Regions from separate parts of the Anaerocolumna sp. genome, predicted to be linked through region 1. Evidence: a T-box and tRNA genes for the amino acid it is inferred to sense, from the RefSeq annotation. Region 1 holds a T-box; the other regions hold tRNA genes.
What was found. The T-box of region 1 lies ahead of leuS (leucine--tRNA ligase). A T-box ahead of a tRNA ligase gene usually reads a tRNA of that ligase, here a tRNA-Leu.
Positions count from the first base shown of each region.

Region 2: it encodes a tRNA-Leu, which carries the amino acid that the T-box ahead of leuS (leucine--tRNA ligase) is inferred to sense. The anticodon was not compared.
Region 3: it encodes a tRNA-Leu, which carries the amino acid that the T-box ahead of leuS (leucine--tRNA ligase) is inferred to sense. The anticodon was not compared.
Region 4: it encodes a tRNA-Leu, which carries the amino acid that the T-box ahead of leuS (leucine--tRNA ligase) is inferred to sense. The anticodon was not compared.

Region 1 is NZ_DAMAUC010000039.1:21,929-26,150, forward strand. It holds gene RT261_RS19865 (L,D-transpeptidase family protein) at 11-1,552, shown strand; T-box leader at 1,741-2,009, shown strand; gene leuS (leucine--tRNA ligase) at 2,153-4,222, shown strand, end outside.
Region 2 is NZ_DAMAUC010000009.1:141,998-146,219, reverse strand. It holds gene RT261_RS09410 (hypothetical protein) at 1-723, shown strand, start outside; gene RT261_RS09405 (hypothetical protein) at 792-1,301, opposite strand; gene RT261_RS09400 (GNAT family N-acetyltransferase) at 1,401-1,841, opposite strand; tRNA gene RT261_RS09395 (tRNA-Leu) at 1,942-2,025, opposite strand; cobalamin riboswitch at 2,349-2,574, shown strand; gene RT261_RS09390 (ribonucleoside-diphosphate reductase subunit alpha) at 2,795-4,222, shown strand, end outside.
Region 3 is NZ_DAMAUC010000011.1:59,175-63,396, reverse strand. It holds gene RT261_RS10550 (DUF342 domain-containing protein) at 1-901, shown strand, start outside; gene RT261_RS10545 (hypothetical protein) at 914-1,231, shown strand; gene RT261_RS10540 (DUF6115 domain-containing protein) at 1,245-1,994, shown strand; gene RT261_RS10535 (hypothetical protein) at 2,039-2,650, shown strand; tRNA gene RT261_RS10530 (tRNA-Leu) at 2,706-2,788, shown strand; gene RT261_RS10525 (ABC transporter ATP-binding protein) at 3,050-3,826, shown strand; gene RT261_RS10520 (FtsX-like permease family protein) at 3,816-4,222, shown strand, end outside.
Region 4 is NZ_DAMAUC010000009.1:131,970-136,191, forward strand. It holds gene RT261_RS09345 (MarR family winged helix-turn-helix transcriptional regulator) at 113-538, shown strand; gene RT261_RS09350 (MYG1 family protein) at 535-1,437, opposite strand; tRNA gene RT261_RS09355 (tRNA-Leu) at 1,622-1,706, shown strand; gene RT261_RS09360 (DNA (cytosine-5-)-methyltransferase) at 1,998-3,113, shown strand; gene RT261_RS09365 (PQQ-dependent sugar dehydrogenase) at 3,366-4,222, shown strand, end outside.

The sequences.
Region 1 (4,222 bases):
GAGAGTGTGAATGTATAAGAGATGTAAAAAAAGAATACCGAAGATGATGCTTATGATGGGGTGCCTTATTTTTAGTTTTGCTGTAATGAAAGCTACAACTGTATCGGCCAAAAAGGATTATCCATATTATATAAAGGTAAATAAGCAGCAAAATTGTATCACCGTGTACGAGAAAGATAAAAATGGAAAATATACGGTTCCTGTAAAAGCGATGACCTGTTCTGCAGGATGGGCAACTCCCTTAGGCACATATAATACCATGGAAAGATATCGATGGAAATTGCTTATGGGTGATGTATGGGGGCAATATTCAACCCGAATTGTAAAAGGAATTCTATTTCATTCCGTATGGTACTATAAGATGGATCCTTCCACCTTATCTTCCACACAGTACAACAAATTAGGGACTACTGCCTCTCATGGATGTATTCGAATAACGGTTGAGGATGCCAAATGGTTATATGATAATTGCCCTGTCGGAACTACCGTTGAAATCTATAATGACAAGAATCCGGGCCCATTAGGTAAACCGGAGACCATTAAATTAAAAGCTGGTACCGGATGGGATCCTACGGATCCTAACAAAGAGAATCCATTTTATAATAAAACACCGGATATCAAAGGGGCAAAGAATCGAACCATTGAATGGGGAACAGAAATCGATTTATTAAATGGAGTAACTGCTACTTCTACAACAAGTATGGATATAACCTCTAAAATAAAAGTAGAAGGAAAGGTTGACATCTTTAAAGCCGGTAAATATAAGGTTACTTATCATGCTACAGATGCCATTGGAAGAACGAAGAAGAAAGAGGTTACCATTACAGTAAAAGAAGGCTCTTTTGAACCAGTTCTGGAAGGTATTACCGACCGCTATGTAACAAGCGATATGATAGTGGACAGGGATTTTGCTTTAGAAGGAGTAAGTGCCTCTGTAAGAAAGAAATCAGTCTCTCCTGATGATATTGAAGTAGAAATTATTCAGGATACGGAAGAAACCTATACAATTGTATATTTTGTCACAAAGAATGAATATACCACGACTGAAACGTCTACCGTTTATATTGATGATATTGCACCTGTAATAAGCGGAATCGACCATAGAGAAATTACTTTAAAAGAGTTACAATCAGGTAGTAAAGGTATAAAGAAATTAGCAGCAGAAAATCTATTTGTAAGTGATAATCTATCTAAATTAACAGCAAAAGATGTTGTAATTAATGTAAAAACAAATAGTGATTATGGCTATTACGTTTCTTATCATGTAAAGGATAAAGCAGGAAATAAGACAAGTATTACGGTACAGTATACTTATTTTAGTGATGCCGGTATAAAAGGTGTAACCAATAAAGAAGTTCCTTCGGAAACAAAAATAAACAATGAACTTGTAATGGAAGGAATTACGGCATTCAATAAAGACGGAGACTGCACCAGTCAGGTGGAAATTCAGATTAGTAATATGAAAAACGGAAAATATAAAATCGAATATTTGGTTCCAAATACGGATGGAAGTTATATAAGCGTAATTTCATATTTTACAGTAAAAGAATAAATCCTGTAGAGAATAATAATTCACAGGATAAGGAAGCCTAGGGAGAATTATTATTTGTCTGGATACTCGAAAGAAGAAAATAAGAAAAGTGGAAATTACCATTTTTATAAAATAGAATTGAGGAACAAAAAATATAATTACTTGACAAAAGCAAACCATTTGATATAAAATAAACGGTAATGGAATAACTAAAAGCTATGAAAAGGAGTATTAAGAGAAAATACACCTAAAGAGAGCTGTCGGTTGGTGTAAGACAGTGGTGAATATCTCCCAACTCGCCTTGGAGTTCCTTAATTGAAGTAGTGTTTAATCATTTGGCAAGATATATATTTCTCATTCTTGTTTATACTATGAGTAGATTGAGGCGGGAATTCCCGTTACAGAAATTACGAGAGCGTTTTAACTATTTAAAACGAATTAGAGTGGTACCACGGAATTGAACCTTTTCGTCTCTATTGATAGAGGCGAAAGGGTTTTTTGTATTTCTAAGAAGTAAGAAAGCAGTTAGCTTGATAGTTTATTATCCCTTAACGTAATTTATTTACGGATATTGTGGGAGCTTAGAATCAAAATATATTAAAAATTTAGGAGGAATTGATTATGGCTACACCATATAATCACAAAGAGATTGAGAAGAAGTGGCGTAAAAACTGGGAAGCAAAACCGGTTAATGTAAACGACGGCAAGAAACCAAAATATTACTGTCTGGATATGTTTCCTTATCCATCCGGAAGTGGTCTTCATGTAGGACATTGGAGAGGTTATGTAATCAGTGATGTTTGGAGCAGATATAAGATACTGAAAGGCTTTTACATCATTCATCCAATGGGTTGGGATGCATTTGGCCTGCCAGCAGAAAATTATGCAATTAAAATGGGTGTTCACCCTAAAAAGTCAACAGCAGAAAATGTTGCGAATATTAAGAGGCAAATTAATGAAATCTCAGCGATCTATGACTGGGATATGGAAGTTAATACAACGGATCCGGAGTTCTATAAATGGACACAATGGATTTTTGTCAAGATGTTTAAAGCAGGTTTAGCATATGAAAAGGAAATGCCTATTAACTGGTGTCCTTCCTGTAAGACTGGATTAGCAAATGAAGAAGTTGTAAATGGCAGTTGTGAACGCTGCGGTGAAACCGTTACTAAGAAGAACTTGAAACAATGGATGTTAAAGATAACTGCTTATGCAGATCGTTTATTAAATGATTTGGATAAATTGGACTGGCCGGAAAAGGTTAAGAAGATGCAATCCGATTGGATTGGCAAGAGTTATGGTGCAGAGATTGATTTTGTAGTTGATGAAACCGATGAAAAAGTGAAGGTTTACACAACCAGACCAGATACTTTATATGGAGCTACCTTTATGGTATTGGCACCGGAACATGCATTAGGTGCAAAGTTAGCCACACCGGAGCAAAAAGATGCAGTAGAAGAGTATATCTTAAAATCCTCCATGAAGTCTTCTGTAGATCGTTTGCAAGATAAAGAAAAAACAGGCGTATTTACAGGAAGATATGCAATCAATCCTTTAAATCAAGCAAAAGTTCCAATCTGGATTTCTGATTATGTATTAGCAGATTATGGTACCGGGGCAATTATGTGTGTACCGGCCCATGATGACAGAGACTTTGATTTTGCAACCAAGTTTAATATTTCTATTATTCAGGTAATCGCAAAAGACGGAGTAGAAATTCAGGATTTAACAGAAGCTTATACAGAACCGGGAGTTATGATTAATTCCGGTGAATTTAATGGGATGAAATCTGAAGATGCAAAGCGCGATATTCCGGGAATCTTAGAATCAAGAGGTATTGGCAAAAAGACCACTAATTATAAATTACGTGACTGGGTATTCTCAAGACAACGTTATTGGGGAGAACCAATTCCTATTGTACACTGTGATCACTGTGGTGCAGTACCGGTACCGGAAGAAGAATTACCATTGTTATTACCGGAAGTTGACCATTATCAACCAACGGGAACCGGTGAATCACCACTTGCAGATATTCATGAATGGGTAAATACCACATGCCCTGTATGTGGCGCTCCAGCAAAGAGAGAAACCAACACTATGCCTCAATGGGCCGGATCTTCATGGTATTTCTTAAGATATGTAGACAGTAAGAATAAAGAAGAGTTAGTATCCAAGGAAAAGGCAGAAAAATATCTGCCGGTAGATATGTATATCGGTGGTGTAGAACATGCGGTATTGCATTTACTATATTCCAGATTTTATACAAAGTTTTTAAATGATATAGGTGTGGTAGATTTTGATGAACCATTTAGCAAATTATTTAACCAAGGTATGATTGGCAAAAATGGTGCGAAGATGAGTAAATCAAAAGGAAATGTAGTATCACCAGATGATTTGGTAAAAGATTACGGTTGTGACTCTTTAAGACTTTATGAATTATTCGTAGGACCGCCAGAATTAGATTCAGAATGGGATGATAGAGGAATTGACGGTGTATACCGCTTTATCAACCGCTTCTGGAATCTTGTATTTGATAATAAGGATAAAGATATCAAAGCCACAAACGAAATGATTAAAACAAGACATAAGATGATTTATGACATTACTTCCCGCTTGGAATCCTTTAGTTTAAACACTGTTGTCAGTGGATTTATGGAATACAACAATAAATTCTACGACATTGTAAAAAAT
Region 2 (4,222 bases), on a different contig from region 1:
GAATCCTGGGAAGACAGACCGAATTTTTATGTGATCATTCGGCCGGATAGTGTTGCTGATTACAGTAAAAATTATGAGGCATTTGACGAGTATGTCACAAGAATAAGAAATACAAATGAATATATGTTCCTATCTGTTCTGGTTGCACCACCCTCTTTATCTGTGGATGCACTAGAGGCATTGAACACAGAGTATATATTAGATAATAACCGGATTTTACTTGATAATCTTAGAAAAGGTGGAGGGCATGATTTCAGCAAACCTGCGGCTCTTGCCAGCCAGGGAAATGGCGCTGAAGGCTATATTTATCAGGGTGTCCGTGAAGAAGCTGCGGTAGAGGAAAGCTATGTACTGACAGCTGCTGAACCACCAAAGGAACCAGTCAGCTATTTAATTGGTGAAGCATACCGGATTATCAGTCCCGTTTATAGTGTGGAAAACCTACAGGATGCCACAATTGTATTAGATTTTAACTTGTCTGTTGTTCTCAAAGATTATCTTGCTGAAAATCCTGACGCTCAGCTAGGCAGGGACTTTGTGTTATTGGAGATGGAGTCGGATATGACTTGGATCACACCAGTGGTACCATCTTATGACAGCAAAAATTTTGACACACCGGAGAATGCAGAAAAGTACTTAGGCAATACCAGCAAGTGTAAATATTCCTATCAAGTTTCCGACAAACCAATACAAATTTGTTTTGGTGTGTTACAAAAAGAATAAAACAGAATAACTTTGTTAAACCTAAAAAATCCGCTGCTCCTTACAGAACAACGGATTTTTTATTTGTTTTATTCCACTTGTGGACCGGATGGAAGACGTTCATATGCATCAGATTCATGAACATACTCCCAAACTTCCGTCATGAACTTTACAAATTTATTGTTAGCCTTTGATATTCCCTTTTGGTCTATGTGGGCACCTGTACTGCAGGATATGCTTTTAGTCTCACCATCGGATACATATTGAAATTCATAATAGGATGGAGGTATGGCCATATAGCCTTTATCCGGATCGATCTCTTCAGGCAGATCATGGAGGTCATATTTTATAAAGGCCTCATAAATCTTCTGTAGCTGCTCGTCAGAAAAATTGAAATCTGTTATAGCATTTGGGTCTCCTTCGTCAAATTGAAATCTGTTTTTTATTGTAGAATTAAACGTATCAACTTCTGTGAAATTGTGGGTATAAACAAATCCAAAATCATCAGGAATTTCTTTTGCTGACTGCTTCCCACCATTACATGCACTAAAAAGTAAAGCAGATATTAACAGAAGCATTAGAACCTTTGCTCTTTTCATTTTTACTCCGTCCTCCTATCACTTATTTGTCCTAAAAAGGACTTGATATGCTAAATTATACCATGACTTCGGGACATTGCAACAAAAATAGGAGGAACTTTATGACTCCCTTTTTAGATAAACCATATCAACAAGTTGCTTTCCACATTCATATATAGGATGGTCATAGTTATCAGTGAAAAAATTTTCTATACGATGTGACTCAATAAAGCCGCATCTTTGATAAAAGTCCAGAGTGAGTGGGCTGTCACCTGTTCCCACAAGCATAGTTCTACAATCCGTATAGTAAGAAAACAAAAATTCTATCAGGGCTTTTCCATATCCTTTTCGCTGGCAATCAGGTCTGGTTGCAATATTTTTTATCTCATAAATTCCGTCTGCTTCTTTTGTAACTACGCATTCGGCTTTTATTCCATTATCATCTAGAACAAACATCTCGCCACGTTCCAAGTATTTGTCTATCATGCTTTCCTGTTCGTCTGCAAGTAATAGCAGGTCGATATATTCTTTTTTGTTTTCTGTGACTTTTATTATATTCATAAGCTTGCACCTCTTATTTTATGTTTTTGGGGATTATTTTAACATATAAAATAAAAGAAGTCGATTGCAGTAATCGGCTTCTTTTAATAAAAATTATGTATGCAGTCGAAGGGACTTGAACCCTCACGGTCTTGCGACCACTAGAACCTGAATCTAGCGCGTATGCCAATTCCGCCACGACTGCAAATAATAGTAACGTAAATATTGTACTACTTTTTTCAGTTATGTCAAGTATAAGGTTATGAAATTTACTTAAAAAGTATAAAAATTAACTTGGTATAGTAGTCTTAACAGTATAATTAAGTATTATTTATGTCCCTTTTAATTCAAAAATGCAGCCTTGAACCCGTAGGGTCTTGCAGCTGCTAGAGCCTGAATCTAGCGCGTATGCCACACTGTAAATAGCTCTTTATCAGGCGACAATTTCCCACTATAATACAGGGAGCATTTTACTTGCAATGATAATATTTATATATTATAATAACCTAATATGAATAGTATATTTTAATAATAACCAAGAATTTAGGTTTCCAATTCAGTAGGATAAGCTTTGGGCAAATCCCCTGGGTTATGGAATTAATAGGGAAGATAGGTGAGAATCCTGCACAATCCCATTGCTGTATTTACAGAGTACATTTTCTGGATTGCAAAAATCGGCCACTGGAATATCTGGGAAGGCGAAAATGTATGTTGAAGTATAAGTCAGAATACCTGCCTAAGTTTTATAGAATAGCAATTCTGTGAGGACAGGACATGCTATATTTATTAGGGTAAGCTCATGTAAAATGAGTTTTATTTTGTACCTAGTATTTATAATAAATATAGATATAATTCAAGCCTTATAGTTGCATTCTGACTATGAGGCTTTTTCTCGCTTAATTTTAGACATATAGGCTGTCTGGGTGGATTGATATTCTAATAATGATTTATTGCTGAGAGAAAGGAAGGGCGTTATGGATATAAAAATAAAGAAGAGGGATGGTAGTTATGAACCTCTTTACGTAGAAAAAACAAAAAAGATGGTAGCTTATGTATGTGAGGGGCTAGAGGGCTGTGACCCAATTGAGCTTGAAATGGACTCCAACATTCAGTTTCGGGATGGTATGAGTACAAAGGAAATACAGAAAGTTCTTATTCAAACTGCCATAGAAAAGATGATTCAAACCACAAAAGATGCCCACGGTAATACGGTAAAAACTACAAATATTAACTGGCAATATGTTGCAGCAAGATTATTAATGTCTGATTTATATAAAGAGGCCGCAATTAATAGAGGATATGATTATTTTGGCTATGGAGATTTTTCCGAATTAGTACATAAGTTGGTGAAGGATAAATATTACGGAGAATATTTAATAACGGAATATAAGGAAGAGGAGATTAAGGAGTTAGGTGCTTATATAAAACCGGAGAGAGACTTGCTCTTTAATTACGAAGGCCTGAAACTGTTGACAGATAGATACTTAATTAAAGGTTTTAATAAAGAAGTATTGGAATTGCCACAGGAACGGTTTCTTGCTATTGCTATGCATCTTGCCATTCCAGAAGGCAGCAAAAAGATGGAATATGCTAAAAAGTTTTATGATCTGCTTAGTTTGCTAAAGATGACGGTAGCCACACCAACCCTTGCCAGTGCAGGTACTCCTTATCATCAATTAAGCAGCTGCTTTATATCCGTTGTGGGGGATAACCTGTGGTCTATTTATGATGTGAACAGTAAGTTCGCAAGTGTATCCAAACATGGTGGTGCGTTAGGCATCTATACAGGAAAGATCAGGGCGCTAAATAGTGAAATCAGAGGGTATAAAAATGCTTCCGGAGGAGTCATCCCATGGATTCGTTTATATAATGATACTGCGGTGGCGGTGGATCAGCTTGGCAGAAGAAAGGGCGGGGCCTCTATTACACTGGATATATGGCATCGTGACCTTTATGAATTTATGGAACTAAGGACCAATAATGGAGATGATAGAAGAAAAGCTCATGATATTTTCCCAGCTTTAAGTATTCCCAATCTTTTTATGGAGAGATTGGAAGCAAGAGGAAGTTGGTCATTATTTGACCCGTATCAAGTACATAAAGAAATGGGATTTTACTTAGAAGATTTTTATGATGATGAAGACAACAAAACCTTTACGCAACATTATCTTGCCTGTGAAAAAAATCAAAATCTGGAACGTGTTACAGTAACTGCCCTTGATATTATGAAAAAGATTATGAAAAGTGCAGTAGAAACCGGAACTCCGTTTATTTTCTTTAGAGATACTGTCAATCAGGCCAACCCTAATAAACATGCCGGAATGATCTATGCTTCAAACCTTTGCCATGAAATTGCACAAAATGTAAGTGAATCTACCCTGATTGAAGAAAGCATTGTAACG
Region 3 (4,222 bases), on a different contig from region 1:
TGACGGACTTAAGATGTATTCTGACGTGAATGGTCATGCTATGCTTCGGGACAATCGGGTATTTGTTGCAAATACATATGAAGTTCCTGCAAACGTGGATGTTTCTACAGGAGACATTAATTATGAAGGAAATGTATCCATTAAAGGAAATGTAATAACGGGCTTCTCTGTTCAGGCTAAAGGTGACATAATTGTAGATGGCGTAGTGGAAGGGGCTACTTTAAGAGCTGGCGGAAATATTATCCTCAAGCGCGGTATGCAGGGAATGAGCAGAGGAACGATGGAAGCAGATGGGAACATTATATCCAAGTTCATTGAGAATGCAGAAGTGAAAGCAGGAGGTTATATCACTACAGAAGCCATTTTACACAGTAAGATATCTGCCAGAGGCGATATTACAGTGGGAGGTAAAAAGGGATTTGTGACTGGAGGAGAAATCCGGTCTGCTACCAGTATAACCATAAAAACAGCAGGTTCCACTATGGGAACCAATACGGTGCTGGAAGTTGGTATTGATCCGGCGGCTTCTGATGAGTTCAAAAGTTTAGAACAAAGTATTACTTCCATGAGAACGGATATGGAAAAATTAATGCCAATTCTGAATAATTTTAAGAAGAAAGTCAGTAATGGGGAAAAAATGCCCCCGGATAAGTTAAATTACATAAAAACAGCGACCCTGCATTGTATTGATTTAGATAATAAAATAAAAGAAGCCACTTATCGTTATGAGCAATTAAAACTTGAGATGAATAAAAATGAAAGTGGCACCATTCGTATTGAAAACATAGCGTATCCTGGTGTAAAGATTGTTATTTCTAACGTGGTTTATTATGTTAGAAGTGAGGTGCATTACACTAAATTTATACGAGAGAGAGCCGATATTAAGCTTATAGGCTTATAAAGGAGGATTGCTATGCCAATAAAACCAATCGATATTATTACCATGCCGCCAAAATCCCAGGAAGTTTCTGTTTATAAGCAGCATGAAGTACAAAAACCGATGAACGAACAGATGCATTTGAATAACCAGTTCAATAACGAAATACGTCATAATGGACAGCAAACCACAAAAACCATTAAAAGTGAGAATACAGAATACCGTTATGACGCAAAGGAAAAAGGTAATGGCTCTTATACCGGTTCCGGTTACCATGGACAGAAGAAAAAGAAAGAAGAAGAAACTGCATCAAAAGATCATTTTCATTCAGGTTCAATCGATATTAAAATATGACAGGAGATAAACAATGACACCAATTGAAATCGTTTTAATTCTAATCGGAGTAGGAATTTTAGTGATTAGTATGTTCTTGGTGGATAAATCTAAGGACACGAAAGAAGAATTCAATAAGGATGGAAATGGTCCAGGTAGACTTACTCAGGAAGACATTGAGGCAATAAAGAAAAAAGTTGACTTAGTTTTATCCGAAGTATCCGAAGAAGTCCTTCAAACTACAGATGATAAGCTAAGTCACTTGTCTAATGAAAAAATCATTGCGGTAACCGATTATTCCAATCAAATATTAGAAAAAATCAATCAGAATCATGAAGAAGTTATCTTCCTCTATAATATGTTAAACGAAAAAGAAAGTGAATTAAAGGAACTGATGAAACAGCTTCAAAGCACAAAGAAAGTATTGAAAGAAAATGTTCTTCAAACAGCAAATGATAATAGGGTGAAGGCTATTACTGCAAATAGCAATTTGGCTAACAATACTGCAAGCAGCAGTACAGTAAATAAGGGTGTTTCAGAATCAAAAAGCAACACTAATTCTAATCCTACAGCAGTAGAAGTTTTTGGTGACAGCAAAAGGAATAAGGAAAAAAATCAGCAAATGGAATTAAACCAGCTTATGGAAAAGAATCCTGAAAACAACAACGCTAAAATATTGGAGTTGTATAAACAGGGATACTCTATTGTTGAAATATCCAAATTATTAGAATTGGGCCAAGGAGAAGTAAAATTAGTAATTGACCTGTTTAATAAGAGGAGATAGACTAGTTAAACATGGCATTGGATAAAGATTGGAGTTAGAGCAGCATGAAACTAAAATATTATTTAAGAGGATTGAGTGTAGGTATTTTATTTTCTACCATTATATTATCAATTGCGTTTAGAGCCTCTTCTAAAGACAAGGCTAATTTAAATACGAGTAATACCCCTGGTACAGAAGCAGCAGATGGAAACGATGAAATAAAAGCGTTAGAAGATTTGTTAATTCCGTCGGTAACACCTTCAATAACACCAACGGAGTCACCAATAGAGGCACCAATAGAGAAAGGCACAAAAGATAAAGATGAAACCGACACTGACACTTCTAGTGGGGAACCATCAGTAACCCCAGCAGAAATAACTACAGAAGAGGATGCAGATAAATCAGTTGATGAATCAATTGCGGATAAGACAGTTCAAGCTGCAGATTCAAAAGAGCAGAAGGAAGCAGAAGATTACTTAATTATTCGGATTGAGAAAGGCATGACTTCTGAACAGGTATCTTCTCTTTTATATAATTACGGACTGATAGAGGACAAAAACGATTTTAATAATTATATGAAAGACCATGATTATAGCAGAATTATCAATGTAGGTGACTTTAAAATATCAAAAAATGCAACTTATGAACAAATTACAGATTTAATCGTAGAAAAATAAAATAAACCTTGCAATTGTGTTTTAATTGTGTTAAAATATTTTTCGCATGGTTCTTGCGGATGTGGCGGAATGGCAGACGCAGCAGACTCAAAATCTGCCGGGGGCAACCTCGTGAGGGTTCGAGTCCCTCTATCCGCATTAGAAGATTAGGCCAAAATAGATGCTGGGCGGGAAAAGCCAGTGTTTATGCAGACTTACGAGGGTTTTGAATGAAAAATTCAGGACCCTCGTTTTTCATAGAAGCACCTCGCTTTTTAACAAGAAAGCGGGGTGCTTTTTGGCCGGAATCAGTCCGGTATACAACTTCCTGTGAGTACTATAAAACCTTTCATTCAATGTAAGTGTTTTTTAGTACCTTGCTCCATTATAATAATATTAAAAGCAAAGGAGGTATTTTTTATGAAACAGGCAATTCTGGAGATTAAATCTCTGCGAAAATATTATGGTAGACAGGAAAATCAAACAAAGGCACTGAACGGGATCTCTTTCAAGGCACTGCCCGGTGAATTCCTCGGCATTATGGGAGCCAGTGGATCGGGTAAATCCACACTGCTAAACTGTATCGCCACGGTCATTCGCCCCACAGAAGGACACATTTTGATGGGCGGTGTGGAGATTGGTGCACTGAAAGGAAGCAAGTTGGCAGATTACCGGGGGAAAGAAATCGGATATCTGTTTCAAAACTTTGAATTGCTGGACAACTTAACGGGTCAGGAGAATATTCTTTTACCCCTTGGCATTCATGGAGTGGCTGAAAATGAGGGAAATAAGCGTCTGAAGGAGTTAGCGGAATATTTTGAAATCACCAACGTGATGAAGAAATTTCCCTCTCAAATGTCAGGCGGCCAAAAACAGCGTGTGGCAGCAGCCCGGGCACTTATTCTTAATCCCCAAATTATCCTTGCAGACGAGCCTACCGGTGCATTGGATTCTAAAAACGCTCGTATATTGATGGATAAGCTGGCTGGTTTTAACCGCATCCAGCAGTCCACTATTTTAATGGTTACCCACGATTCCAACGCCGCCAGTTTCTGCAGCAGGATTCTCTTTATACAGGACGGAATCATTTTCCATGAGCTGCGACGAAAAGTACCGAATGAGACACAGCAGCAGTTTTATGAACGTATCCTTGCTGTCATGGCACAATTGGGGGGAGGAAGCGCAAATGTTCTTTGATCTTGTACGCCGTAATAGTAAGCGGAACCGACGGGAAGACGGGCTTTTTTTCTCATCGCTTCTGGCGGCTGTCGTGGCTTTTTACATTATCCTCTCACTGCCAAACCAGGGAGTTATGGGATTTCTTAAAGAGATGGAGAGCGGTGCTGTTGATAGACTTTTAAGCCTGATCCCAGCCTTTTATATGGTAACATTGTTTATGCTCTTTTTCCTTGTTTATTTTGCAAGCAAATACCAACTGGAGCGCCGAAGCCATGAGCTTGGGATGTATTTGATGATGGGCATGCGCCGTTCCAAATTGTTTTTCATGCTTCTGGCAGAAGACTTGTGGAGCAGCCTTGCTTCAATTGCTGTCGGTATCCCCGTGGCAGTGCTGCTTTCGGAGGTTATCAGCCT
Region 4 (4,222 bases), on a different contig from region 1:
CCAAAACGTCAACTAAGTTGACAATGTTAATCATATCATATTTTAAATATTTAGTCAACCCGGTTGACATTCATCATCAATCCGTGTATATTAGTGCAGAGGTGATTCGTATATGGAAAATGAAAGAACTGATTATGGTCTATTAGATGATATAAGTGATAAGTATCTTCAACTAAGAAAGACTATAGAAGAAATGTGGAATAGTTCTTATAATGTTGCCATTACCAGTACAGAATGGCAAATTTTATCACTGATATATGGAAAAAAGCCTGCCATTGCAGAGATAACCAAAAAAGTTGATATAAGCAGGCAGGCTACACATAAAAATATTAAGTTGTTACATTCAAAAGGGCTTATTACCATTTATAATGTAGAAAACAACAATAGAAATAAATATTTGGAATTAACTTCATTTGGAGAAGCATGTTATTTAGACAGTAAATCAATGAAGGAATCCATCGAAAAGGATATCGTAACTAAAATCGGACCTCAAAATGCAGAAATTTTAAAAAACATACTGCAAATGGATTGGAATTAAGTTGGCTGAAGTTCGTTGATTTTTTCTCTATCTCCTTCTTGTTCACCAGTTAAAGATAGATTTTCAATATGGATTTCTTTTGCCAGCCGGCATGCTTTTATGGTATCTTCCAAAGTGTCCGCTGCTATTAGGAAACCACTGTTATGACAGAAATGTAAGGTATCTATACCACTGATATCCTTTATCTCTTCATCTCTTTTTCCCCTCCAGCTCTCCGGAAAGGATATTTTTAGCTCATTGGTATCCCGGTCTATCGGAACTCCCTGACCGGTATACCCTCCTCTATCGGAAGGTGATATGACAAATTCCATATCCGTTCCAACAATGAATCTTTTCCAAGGTGCTCCTATTGAAAGTACTGCTATATTATCTTCCTCATGATCCAGAGCCTCTTTAACAACCTCTTCTGCTCTCTCCACACTTTCTATTCGCAAGAATTTCTTCTCTAATATGGTCTTTGCTAAATTCATAGCTTCCTGAAAACAGGTATCCGGCTCTTCCTCAGAATCCCAAACAGGATTAAATAAGGATATTACTTCCGATATCTCATTTCTGCTGCCTGTATTATCGGATAAATCCAAGGACTGAACAAAAGATTCATCAAATTTTTCTGCTTCTTCTTCATTTAATATTAATGTACCAAACTTTCTCCATAGTAATCCAAAAGCTGCGTAAGGATTTCCATTTTCCCGAACTGGTGCCCCTTGCTGGTGATGGTCATATTCTCCGCCTCCAATGTCAAAAATAATGCCGTCATATTCTTCCGGCACCTCATAACCACGCTCAATTGTTATATTTGGATTTAAATAGGTTAATAAGGCAGCGCCAAAAACATCATCTGCATGGAATTTGCCGCTATGAGTAAAGGCCTTATCCGGCACTTGTTGTGATACTTGCATTCTACTATGTCCTTTCATGATCTGAAATTTTAAGTGGGAATACTTTCAGATTATTTCTTTAAAATTATTATTGAATTATTCTTTACAAAGTGTTATAATCTTATTCGGTTCACTAATTATTCATACTATTAGGCCGAACATATAATATCATAACATAACCTATCAAGTTATGAAATAAATATTTGCAGTCGTGGCGGAATTGGCATACGCGCTAGACTAAGGATCTAGTGAGCATTGCGCTCGTACGGGTTCAAGTCCCGTCGACTGCATTCGTTAAAAGTGAGAAAACCTTGAAAAGGATTTCTCGCTTTTTTTAATTATACTTAATTTCATTTTTATGGGCGTATTAATTCTGGGGGATGATTTCACACCATTGTTCAAAAGTAATAGCTTTTAGATAAGGCAGATAATTTATCATAACCTCTGATTTGCAAACTTTACTTCGAGTATAGGCTAACAAATGATTCTCAACTAATATGCGAGTTCTTTCACCTATTACGTTATAGGATTAACATAATATTCATGTTAGTATTATGTTAATAAAATCTAGGAGGTATTTTATGGCTACAATAAAACTTAAAATTGCAGAATTAAGAAAAGAAAAGGGCGTAGGGCAACAGGACTTGGCAAATCACCTAAGTGTATCTTTCCAGGCAGTCAGCAAATGGGAAACAGGTACCACAATGCCTGATATAACCTTACTTCCATGTATAGCTGAATACTTTCATGTTACCATTGATGAATTGTTAGGATTAAAACCACTTCCCCAGCAGGATTACATACCAAGGAATACGGATAATCACGATACTTTAAATGAAAAGGCAGATAATTTATATAAAAACAGAAAGTATTTCTGGAATAATGACTATCTTAGTTTTCTCATAAATAATGTATGGCACATAGATAGGCCCATTGATGTAATTGAATTCCGGTGCTGTGATGCTTACTTAGGACAGCAGTTACTGGAAATTTTTCCAAAGGGAAGCACCTATACAGGTGTCGATAATGAATATTATACGAATAAAGCAAGACTTAGATTTAACAATACGGATTTGGATACTTACTTTATTGAATCCGATATATATTCTTATAAAACAGATAAGAAATATGACATTGCCATTTGTCAAGCCGGTTTGAGGCATATGAATAATCCCATGGAGATACTAAAAATAATGACAGCTTCTGTTAAAAATGGGGGACTTATTGTCTGCGTAGATGTGAATAGAGAGCTGGAGCAGGATGGATTATATTTTGATACCATTGATTATGAGTATCTTTGCACTGCCTTTGATTTTCATAAAGTTTGGAAGAAAGAGCTGGAATGTGAAGGAAGGGATTATGCAATTGGAATGCGTTTACCATTTTATATGCAGCAATTAGGATTACATGATATTGATATTCGAGTAAATGATAGAGTCATGTATGTAAATCCTGAAATGGAAAACTATAATGGAATGATACAGGATTTTATTGCTATTAACGGCTTGGATAAGACTTTTAGCCCTTCCGAACAGGAAGATACAATAGAATTCCTGATGAATCACGGAACTGACAGAGCCCAGGCAAAAAACTATATGCAAAAACACGAGACATTAGTGGAATACTTTCGTAATACGGATAAGAAAAAATCCTTTTTAAAAGTGCAGGGATTATTAATTACTTATGGTAGAAAATAATATATTAATAAGTAATTCTACCCATAAGCAAATGGGAATGGACAATACCTCTATATCTTCGCTCCCATTTTATCATTCTGGCTTTTAGCTGCTTAGAAAAGTTAAGATTCTTATTTTAAGAAATTTTACTTAAGCAATATTAAGCAGGACGGAATCATGTAAAAACTTTATATGTATATTTAATCCTATGTACGAACATCTTTTGCGTATTTACTTATAATAATAAAAAGTATGTTTTTCACGGTGTATTGAATGAGAAAGAAATATTTATATCCAACTATGCTACGCTACCGTTACAATCAAGTATCAGACATGGTCTTTCAAGAGTTCCCTTATGAAATACAAGTTGTAGCCGAAAATCTATATGTTCCCTGGGCATTAGCTTTGAGTCCGGACGGAGATATCTATTTTACCGAGCGAAATGGACATGTGCGAAAAATTCAAAACGGCAGACTTCTTGAACAACCTCTTATTACTCTCCCTCCGCCTTTTTCAAGCCAGGGTGAAGGTGGTTTGATGGGTATCGCACTGGATCCGGATTTTATACAGAACCATTATCTGTACATCATGTATACCTATACAGAAAACAATCAAATATTTAACCGGGTTGCTCGATTAGTGGAACATAATAATATAGCAACCCTTGACAAGATCCTTCTTGATCAGATTCCCGGAGGAGCAATTCACAATGGAGGAAGAATAAAAATCGGACCGGATCAAAAATTATATATAACTGCAGGAGATTCCGGAAATTCTTCCTTAGCCCAGGACTTGTCAAGTTTGGCAGGTAAAATCTTGCGTATTAATTTAGATGGCAGCATTCCGGAAGATAATCCTTTCATGAATTCCCCAATATATAGCTATGGGCATAGAAATCCCCAGGGTTTAGCCTGGAGCGATAAAAATATATTATATAGTACGGAGCATGGGCAGAGTGCTCATGATGAAGTAAATATTATTTATCCCGGAGCCAATTACGGATGGCCGCTGGTGGAAGGGTATGATGTAATTAGTGATTTGCAGACACAAAGGCCGCTCATCCACAGCGGAGATGTAACATGGGCACCCTCCGGTATTTCCTTTATAAACCAAGGCTCTTGGGCAGGACG